Regions from separate parts of the Ciceribacter sp. RN22 genome, predicted to be linked through region 3. Evidence: predicted binding sites of a transcription regulator. Region 3 holds the regulator's gene; each other region holds the start of a gene.
The links. The regulator PhoB, encoded in region 3, activates phosphate uptake and scavenging genes when phosphate is short. The targets are predictions, from matches to a motif close to TGTCATNNANCTGTCAT.
Positions count from the first base shown of each region.

Region 1: ppk2 (polyphosphate kinase 2) is a predicted target of PhoB. The motif match lies at 1,066-1,082, and genes of this name have one in related genera.
Region 2: NHF53_RS08120 (bifunctional 2',3'-cyclic-nucleotide 2'-phosphodiesterase/3'-nucleotidase) is a predicted target of PhoB. The motif match lies at 1,453-1,469, and genes of this name have one in related genera.

Region 1 is NZ_JAMXLD010000026.1:23,294-26,567, forward strand. It holds gene ppk2 (polyphosphate kinase 2) at 1,360-2,511, shown strand; gene NHF53_RS24035 (LuxR C-terminal-related transcriptional regulator) at 2,680-2,865, opposite strand; partial or broken gene NHF53_RS24120 (autoinducer binding domain-containing protein) at 2,968-3,234, opposite strand; gene NHF53_RS24125 (hypothetical protein) at 3,259-3,274, opposite strand, start outside.
Region 2 is NZ_JAMXLD010000001.1:1,637,256-1,640,529, forward strand. It holds gene NHF53_RS08120 (bifunctional 2',3'-cyclic-nucleotide 2'-phosphodiesterase/3'-nucleotidase) at 1-1,378, opposite strand, end outside; gene NHF53_RS08125 (PilZ domain-containing protein) at 1,610-1,948, opposite strand; gene NHF53_RS08130 (Lrp/AsnC family transcriptional regulator) at 2,042-2,503, opposite strand; gene ald (alanine dehydrogenase) at 2,659-3,274, shown strand, end outside.
Region 3 is NZ_JAMXLD010000001.1:177,239-180,512, forward strand. It holds gene NHF53_RS00875 (aspartate aminotransferase family protein) at 1-352, opposite strand, end outside; gene NHF53_RS00880 (GcrA family cell cycle regulator) at 775-1,299, shown strand; gene phoB (phosphate regulon transcriptional regulator PhoB) at 1,367-2,050, opposite strand; gene phoU (phosphate signaling complex protein PhoU) at 2,076-2,789, opposite strand; gene pstB (phosphate ABC transporter ATP-binding protein PstB) at 2,834-3,274, opposite strand, start outside.

The DNA.
Region 1 (3,274 bases), on a different contig from region 3:
AGGTGGCATACCAATCAAACCTTCGACTTATGGGCAAATAAGTCTCGGCCGACAGATAACGGGAGTCACGTTGCAACTGCAGCCTGGACAACGAATAGAGGCGAGGAACGTGCCTCCTCTCGCGTCGGGCGGAGATACGGGAAATTCGGTTGACGGGCCTTGCGCCCGTCGATGGCGGTTCCTCGCGAAGAAGGTCGCCATCGCGGCCTTGACCGGAGAGACAAATTGGTTTGCGGTCCGTTGCAATCCGCAAGACTGCCAGCGATCCGAATCCAACCGCAACGCGGCCCCGACCATCCGCGCGAGCGGTTTCTGTTCGAGTGGCCACCATGAAGCGAGGAACTTCACGGCCCTTTCCTCTGCCATCGTCGACGTCGGAATTGCCTGTAACTCCGATGGAGTCATCGACGCCTCCGGTATCCGCAGGGTGAAACTCGAGACAGGATGCTGGTCTATGTACGGGACGTAGCATTCGCAAAGCGGGACGCAAAGACGTGCCGCCTCTCAAGTAAGTAAGCGTCCTTCCGGACAGATGTCCCCACCTTGTCCACGTCTTCCGTCATAGAGACCGTAAAACGCTATCAGATTCGGACAGAAATTTGACATGGCTTGTATATTTGCTTATAAGGACATAAGCTATTCTTATTCATTTCTCGGAAAATTCGCCCAATTTTGGTCTAAGTCAGAAACATACCGATAACACTTAAAGAATATTTCATGATTTCTCGTCAGAGCATGGCAAGTGCCGCTGTGCCGGCGAGGAACATTACGGGAATACCGCACCCTTGTCGCTCGATATTCACTCTTGCCCTTTATCGTGATCTTAATCAGCGGGCGGCAATTTGCGTCGCCACAGGTCAAGAGATTTCCTGATCTGGCCGCACGACTGCCCGTGAACTGCGGCTGATCGGCGCGAGTGAACCATATCGGCACTTATCCTCCCAGGCGGTCCCGACGAAAAGTACCCTACCCGCTCGTGCTCACGGGTCCGATCCCGATGCCTGGCCGGACGGCGGCTTCACGCTGCCACGCAACTCGCGTGATCGCCACGGTTGGTCACGACCGATGACCGGCAGATGACGGTTCTGCTCGCGAGCGGGCGCGAAGGGACCGCCCGGATACGACTAATTTGCCCATAACCTGGCGAAGGGAGAGGATCGACACGATGAGTGTCGCCCGCCGACCTCCCTGCGGGATGGTCAGGCACGTCATCAACGAACAGATGCGGCAGAAGCTCCGTGCAATATGTCCGAACCATTTTTGCCTTCCGCATCCTGGCCTGCTGTAACGAGATCAATTGGGGCCGTGCCGTGAACGTGCAAGACGACAAAGGTTCTGGTGAATGAGGGAAGGAGAAGCATGACGAACAGTGACAAGCCTCAATCTGCGATCGAGATCGGAAGCCAAGCCCCCGGCTTGTTACCTCCGATCGTGGAGATTGGCATTTCCGAGGAGCGTCGGCATGCCGCGCTGGAGGCAGAGCTTTCGGCAATGAGCGCGATCGCTTCTGAACCTCGCGCCGACAACGAGGTCAAGGCCGGAATCGAAGCGATCATCGAGGGTGCCTCCCCCGACGACGCGGACCGTTTGCGCAGGCAGCTCGGCCTGCCGAAGCCACCCGGCCATCCGCGCAGTGCCAACGACGAACTCACCGACGACTGGCGGGATGGCGGCTATCCCTTCAAGTATAAGATGCTCCGCCGCGACTACGAGCACGAAAAATTCGTGCTCCAGACCGAACTGCTGAAGCTCCAATCCTGGGTGAAGGAAGCCAATCAACGGCTCATCATCCTGTTCGAGGGGCGCGACGCCGCGGGTAAGGGCGGCGCCATCAAGCGCTTCATGGAGCACCTCAATCCCCGTGGCGCACGCGTAGTGGCCCTTGAGAAGCCGAGCGAGGTGGAACGTGGCCAATGGTACTTTCAGCGGTACGTGGAACACCTGCCAACGCGCGGAGAAATCGTTCTCTTCGACCGCAGCTGGTACAATCGTGCCGGCGTCGAGCGTGTGATGGGCTTTTGTACCGAGGAGGAGTACCGCGAGTTCCTTCGCCAGGCGCCGGAGTTCGAACGCAACCTCGTGCGCAGTGGCATTCATCTCATCAAGTTCTGGTTCTCGGTCAGCCAGGACGAACAGCGCCGCCGCTTCAAGGAACGCAAGGTTCATCCGTTGAAGCAATGGAAGCTTTCGCCGATCGATATGGCGTCTCTCGACAAATGGGACGACTACACGCGGGCCAAAGAGGCCATGTTTTTCCACACAGACACGGCTGATTCCCCGTGGCTGGTCATCAAGTCCGACGACAAGAAGCGCGCGCGCCTCAACGCCATGCGCTACGTGCTTCATTCTCTGCCTTACACGGGCAAGAATCCGGAACGGATCGGGAGGGTGGACAGTCTGCTGGTCGGTCGGGCCAACACGATCCACGAGCGTGGCGAGTACACTGTCGGCGCGAGTTGGCCGCCCGAAATCCAAAGTGCCGCGCCTCAACATCAGGCCGGACATATGTGATGTCCGGCGATACGATGTTTGCCGATACCGGGGCTCCGCTGCCCGCGCGACGTGACGCCCCGACGGAGGACTGCAAAGCTCGGGAGTGGTCGCTCCACTCCTCGTCAGACAATTCTTCCGGGGAAGAACCGCGCCGCGTCGAAAGGCTCGTCTTCTGCACGACGGCAATCAAATCAGCTTGAGTTTTGTCGCCAGTGCCGTCGCCTGCGCCAGCGTGCCGGCATTGAGTGCCTTGCGAGCATTGTTCATGTGGAAATTTACATTCGCGTAGGTCATGTCCTCGATGGTAGCAATCGCCCTCATCGACTTGCCCTCGGAGGACCACTTCAGCATCAGGGCCTGCCTCGCGGTCATGTTGATGCTCGGTCTTGCCGTCGGCTCTATTTCCGTTTGTTCGATCCTTACGTGAAGCTGAGCAACCGCAGTCGACGCCGCCACCGGATCGATCTCCCTGTCCAGCGACAGGTAAGCCTTGGGTGAGGCGATCGTCAGCATCGACATGCGCCCAAAAGCAGTCGCGACAGGAATGGTAATGCCCGACCGGATGCCGAACTCGGCGGCATCCAGATAGAACTGCCGGACGCGTCTCGACCTCACCTTGGTCGAGTTTTCGCAAGTAGACCAGATAAAGCTCTTCATCGTGGATTTGGCGGTCCTGACGATCGGATCGATCTCGTTGAAGCCCTTGGAAAAATACCGATCCTGCCACTCGGAAGGATAGTTCGAGACAGCGAATGCCCCGACTGGCTAAACATTGAGATAG
Region 2 (3,274 bases), 1.5 Mb from region 3:
CGTTCTTGATCGCGACGTCACCGGCGGCCACGTCGGTATAGTATTCCGGACCACCGCGTCCGCCCGCCTTGAAGGGGGCAGCGGCCGAAAGGATCGGATAGTCCTTGTATTCGGACTCCTTCAGCATGTCGCGGATGTACCAGGTCTGCGCGTTCGAGACGATCTGTACCGAAGGGTCGTCCGCGACGAGCGCGAAATAGGAGTAGAGCGGCGCCGAGGTCTTGCCGACCGGCGTTCGGACATATTGCAGCGTGGCCTCGTGCTCGGCGCTGACGGAGGCGACGATCTCCGGTTTGTCGGAGACGTCGGCGATGACCTTCCGGTTGTCGTCGCGATGGTAGATCGGTCGCGCCTCGCATGTAAAGTCGACGATCTTCCAGCTCGCGCCGTCCTTTTCCAGCAGGAGGTCGATGAGCCCCAGATGTGAGCCCCAGAAGCCTCCCATCACCGCCGGCTTGCCGAGCAACGTACCCTTGACCGGGTCGGCGCCGGGTACGTCGTCCCAGGTCTTGGGACCGGGGAAGACGAGGTGCTGGTGGCCGGTGAAGACTGCGTCGATACCGGCGACGCCGGCGAGATAGAGCGAGGCGTTCTCCATGCGCTCGCTCTGGCCGTGCCCGTCGATGCCGGAATGCGAAAGTGCGACGACGATGTCAGCGCCGTCCTCCTTCATCACTGGAATCCAGGCGCGCGCCGCCTCGACGATGTCGCGGGTCTGCGCCCGGCCGTCGAGGTTCTTGGCGTCCCACACCATGATCTGCGGCGGAACGAAGCCGATGAAGCCGATGCGGATCGGGCTCTCGTTGCCGGCGCCGTCTCTGATCTTCCGGTCGAGAATGGTGTAGGGCTTGAAGTGGAGCTCGTCCTTCGTCGGATCTTCGGCCAGCATGCCCTTCGTAAGGTTCGCGCAGACGATCGGGAAGTTCGCCCCGCCCAGCGTGTTGAACATGAAGTCGAGGCCGTAGTTGAACTCGTGGTTGCCGAGCGTGCCGCAGTCGTAGCCGAGCACGTTCATCGCCTTGATGATCGGATGCAGGTCCCCGGCCTTCATGCCCTTTTCATAGGCCATGTAATCGCCCATCGGATTGCCCTGCAGCAGGTCGCCGTTGTCGATCAGCATCGAGTTTCCGGCCTCAGCGCGGATCGAATCGATGATTGCGGCTGTGCGGGCAAGTCCCATCGTGTCGTTCGGCTTGTCGGCATAATAGTCGTACGGCATCACGTTGACGTGGATGTCCGTCGTCTCCATCAGTCGCAGGTGCGCCTGGTTGCCGTTCGCCCGGGCCGCGAAGGGATGGAGCACGATGAGGGCGGTGGTCGCTGCAAAGCCTCCGAGGAGGCTGCGTCGGGAAATGGGATGCAGATCAGACAGGGACATGTGGGGTCTTCCTCCGGTGGCTGTCCTCGCGACGGGCAAGACTAGAGCCGTTTGGGCACAACTGCATCCAGAAAATGACAGGCATGTGTCAGTTGTACCCCTGGCTTGTGGGCAGCAGCGGACATCACCTTTCGAAGGCGCACAAACGGCACAACATACGGGCGCCGTCGCGCCGAATCCGGCGAGCGTGATTCTTCGCTGGCGCGATGCGCAACGTTATGGACTTGCCGTTCAGCGGGTGAGGACGGGCCGGACTTCCTTGTGGAAGTGCCGGAAATAGGCGGACATCTGGGCAAGCGCATTGCTCGTGCGCAGAACCTCGACCCCGAGACGGCTTGCCCTGCGCCAGCGCACGGTCGCCTCGATCAGCCCGAGATGGTCGTTCTGGATCTGCACGGTACTGCCCGCGGCGGCATGAAACGGCGTGGCGAGTTCGAGCGCGAGCCCCGTGCGTGAAACGTCGACCATCCGCGCCGCAGCTTCCTGCTGCAAATACCTGACCTTGCTGTCGACACGGCACCGCTGCCGCGGCGAGCGGCGCGTCTCCATGTTCAGGTTGGACTTCTTCATGGTTCCTCCGGGAATGTTGCCTTCGACACGCAACCTTAGGAGGAGTTCTTTGCCGGACGTTGAATTCTGCCGCTAAAATTGTTGCTATATGCGTCAAAGGCCGACATTCGGCCGGTCGATGATTTCGCGGAGCGCAAAGCTGGAGTTGATCTTCACCACATGCGGCAGGGCCGACAACCAATCGCGATGGATGCGCTCGTAATCCTCGAGGTCCTTGGCCGCGACGCGAAGGATATAGTCGTATTCTCCCGACATCAGATAACAGACGAGGACGTTCGGGCACCGCTTCACTGCTGCCTCGAAATCGGAAAGCGTTTTCGCGAACTGACCCGAAAGTGAGATGTGCACGATTGCGATCATCTTGTATTCGAGTACCTTGTTCGACAGCCGCGCGTGATAGCCGCTGATCACACCCGAGCGTTCGAGGATGTCGTGGCGCCGCGAACAGGCGGAGGCGCTCAGCCCGACCTTTTCGGCGAGCTCAGCGTTGGTCATGCGACCGTTTTGCTGAAGTGCCTTCAAAATCGCAAAATCAATCGCGTCTAGTTCCTGCATTCGAATATCCTTCGATGAATCTGTCTTTGCGTGCAATAATGCGCGAAATTAATGCTGGTCAAAATTGAAATTTGCAAGGACATTTTGCGTCTTCGGTGTTTCAAATTCGGGGTCAAATCACCCGTGGCGAAAACGCCGGCAAGAGAGGAACGAAAATGCTCGTAGGCTGCCCCAAGGAAATCAAGAATCACGAGTACCGGGTCGGGCTGACCCCCGGTGCCGTCCGCGAATACGTGGCGCACGGCCACAAGGTGCTGATCGAGACAGGCGCGGGCGGCGGCATCGGCGCCGACGACAATGCCTACATCGCGGCGGGTGCCGAGATCGTCGCCTCGGCCAAGGACATCTTCACCCGTGCCGACATGGTCGTGAAGGTCAAGGAACCGCAGCCGTCGGAATGGTCGCAGCTGCGTGAAGGCCAGATCCTCTACACCTATCTCCACCTCGCTCCCGATCCGGAACAGACGAAGGGCCTGCTCGAATCCGGTGTAACGGCCGTCGCCTACGAAACCGTGACCGACGAGCGCGGTGGCCTTCCGCTGCTCGCTCCGATGTCTGAAGTCGCCGGTCGTCTGGCGATCCAGGCAGGGGCCACCGCGCTGCAGAAGGCGCATGGCGGCCGCGGCGTGTTGCTCGGCGGCGTTCCGGGCGTGCTTCCGGGCAAGGTCACCGTCATCGGTGGTGGCGTCGTCGGCCTGCATTCCGCGCGCATGGCGGCCGGCCTCGGTGCCGAAGTCACCATCATCGACCGCTCGCTGCCGCGCCTGCGCC
Region 3 (3,274 bases):
GCCCCTTCGAGAAGTGATAGCGGCGCGCGGTCTTGATCGCGCATTCCAGCGCCTCGGCGCCCGAGTTGGTGAAGAACACCTTGTCGGCGAAGGTCGCCTCCGTCAGCCGCTTGCCGAGCGTTTCCTGGCCTGGAACCTCGTAGAGGTTCGACAGGTGCCAGACCTTTTCGGCCTGTGACGTCAGCGCATCGACGAGATGCGGGTGGGCATGCCCGAGCGCGTTCACTGCGACGCCGGCCGCGAAATCGAGATATCGCTCACCATTTTCCGCGATAAGCCAAACCCCTTCGCCGCGCTCGAAACGCAGAGGCGCGCGCAGGTAGGTTTCGTAAAGCGGCGTGGCTTCAGCCATGGTGGAACAGCTCCTTCGCAACCGATCGATGTGAACACGGACCTTCCGGCGTCCCGCAGAAAAGTCCCCGGAAAAATCAAAAATGCCGCCTTTCGGCGGCGGTTGGCACTATCGGCATTTCCCGCTGTGCTGTCAACAAAACTGCGACACGCAAAGGATTTTTGTGATGCGCGAGCGCCTTTCACAGCTTTGATTCTCGCGGCCGGCGAAAGCCAGCAAGTTGGGGAAAACTTGAAAATCGATTCCGCTTGATTCGTCCGACTCTTGTCACGGAGTCAGCGCCACACTAGGTTAAATTTACATTAAAAGATTGCATGCGGCAGAAGTAGTCACCGAAAGTATCGAGGAAGTCTTGTTTTGGATTCGTCCGAAGCAACGGAGACGGATTCTGCCGTTAATATCGCGATGGCGGAGATAATGGCATGAACTGGACAGATGAGCGCGTCGAAAAACTCAAGAGGCTCTGGGCCGAGGGCCTGAGCGCAAGCCAGATCGCCGCACAACTCGGCGGCGTCAGCAGAAATGCGGTGATCGGCAAGGTGCATCGCCTCAACCTGCCGGGACGCGCGAAGTCCGGCGGCGGCACGGCACCGGCTCGTACGCCGAAACGTCCGGCACCGGCCCCTCGTCCCTCAAACTTTGCTGCGCGCGTCCCCGCCCGCGCAAACGCCCGTCCGGTAGGCGGAGCGATGCTGAAGGAAGAGGGCCAGATCGATGCCCTGGAGGAAATCCGCGCCGTTCCGGCCTCGAACGTCGTGATACCGATTTCCCGCCGGCTTGGGCTCACCGAACTCACCGAACGCACCTGCAAGTGGCCGATCGGCGATCCGATGAGCGACGAGTTCCACTTCTGCGGCTGCGAGTCACTCGATTCCTCGCCGTACTGCAAGTATCACGCCAAGCTCGCCTATCAGCCGGTCTCCGAGCGCCGCAAGGCGGACCGGTAAGCTTCTGGCCGGAGAAAACGAAAACGGGCCGCGCGGCCCGTTTTTTTGTGCGTGATGTAATTGGAAATCAGGCTTCCATCGAGTATCCGGCGCCGCGCACGGTGCGGATGACATCCTGCATGTTCGAGAAGTTGAGCGCCTTGCGCAGACGTCCGACGTGGACGTCGACAGTACGTTCGTCGACGTAGATGTCGTGCCCCCAGACGCCATCCAGCAGCTGCGAACGGGAGAAGACACGGCCCGGCGAAGTCATCAGGAACTCCAGCAGTCGGAATTCCGTCGGCCCGAGGCGGACCTCGCGGCTCTTGCGATGAACCCGGTGGGTTTCCCTGTCGAGTTCAATGTCGCCGCAGCGAAGAACGCTCGAGAGCATTTCGGGACGGGCACGCCGCAGCATCGCCTTGACGCGCGCCATCAGCTCCGGCGTCGAAAACGGCTTGACGACGTAATCGTCGGCGCCCGTGGCCAGGCCGCGCACGCGTTCGCTCTCCTCGCCGCGCGCCGTCAGCATGATGACAGGCAGGCGTTCGGTCTCCGGTCGCATACGCAGCCTGCGGCAGAGTTCGATCCCCGAGACGCCCGGCAGCATCCAGTCCAGAAGCAGGAGGTCTGGAACCCTTTCCTGGAGGCGCAGCTCTGCTTCGTCGCCGCGCAGAATCGTCTCCACCTCGTAACCTTCGGCCTCAAGATTGTAACGAAGGAGTACGCTCAGCGCCTCCTCGTCTTCGACTACCACTATCCTTGGCTGCATCGCTCACTTATCCTCTGCAGCGGCATCATTCGGTGACCGCGCCGACGTCCGTCGTCAGGTCTTCCTTCGGACGCTCGCCTTCGGGCTGGGCCCCCGTGGTCATGTAGTAGATGGTCTCGGCGATGTTGGTGGCGTGGTCGCCGATCCGCTCGAGGTTCTTGGCGCAGAAGAGAAGATGCGTGCAGCTCGTGATGTTGCGGGGATCTTCCATCATGTAGGTCAGCAACTCCCGGAACAGGGAGGTATAGACAGCATCGATCTCGTCGTCGCGATCGCGGACGGACTTCGCCTTCTCCGCCGAACGCGTCGAGTAGACGTCCAGGACTTCCTTCAGCTGCACGAGGGCAAGTTCGGAGAGGTGCTCGATGCCGCGAGCGAGCTTGCGCGGGATGCCCGCGCTCTGCACCGCCATCGCCCGCTTGGCGTTGTTCTTGCCGAGATCGCCGACCCGCTCCAGGTCGCTGGCGATCTTCAGCGCGCCGATGATCTCGCGAAGGTCGCTGGCGACGGGTTGGCGACGGGCGATCGTGATGACGGCCTTGTCACCGATTTCGCGCTCGGCTGCGTCCATAATGACGTCGTCGGAAATCACCTTGTGCGCCAGAGCAGCGTCCCCGTGGACCAGAGCGCGGACGCTGTCGCCCACCATCTGCTCGGCGAGTCCGCCCATCTCGGAGATGCGGCGCATCAGGTATTTCAGTTCCTCGTCGAAGGCGGAGTAGATATGGGTCGATGACATGTCGTGATCCTCGAATGAGTGCGTCTGCGCGGTTGGACGGGGCGTCAGCCGAAGCGGCCCATGATATAGTCCTGCGTGCGCTGATCGTCGGGATTGGTGAACATCTTGTCGGTGTCGTTTTCCTCGACGAGTTCGCCGAGATGGAACATGGCCGTGCGCTGCGACACGCGCGCCGCCTGCTGCATCGAATGCGTGACGATCACGATGGTGTAGTTCGCGCGAAGTTCGTGAATGAGTTCCTCCACCTTTGCCGTCGCGATCGGATCGAGTGCCGAGCAGGGCTCGTCCATCAGGATGACCTCGGGACTGACGGCGACGGCGCGGGCGATGCACAGACGCTGCTGCTGGCCACCCGACAGACCTGTGCCAGGAGCGTCGAGGCGATCCTTCACCTCGTTCCAGAGGCCGGCTTTCTGCAGCGCCGACGAGACGATGTCGTCCAGATCCGATTTCTTGCGAGCAAGCCCGTGGATGCGCGGTCCGTA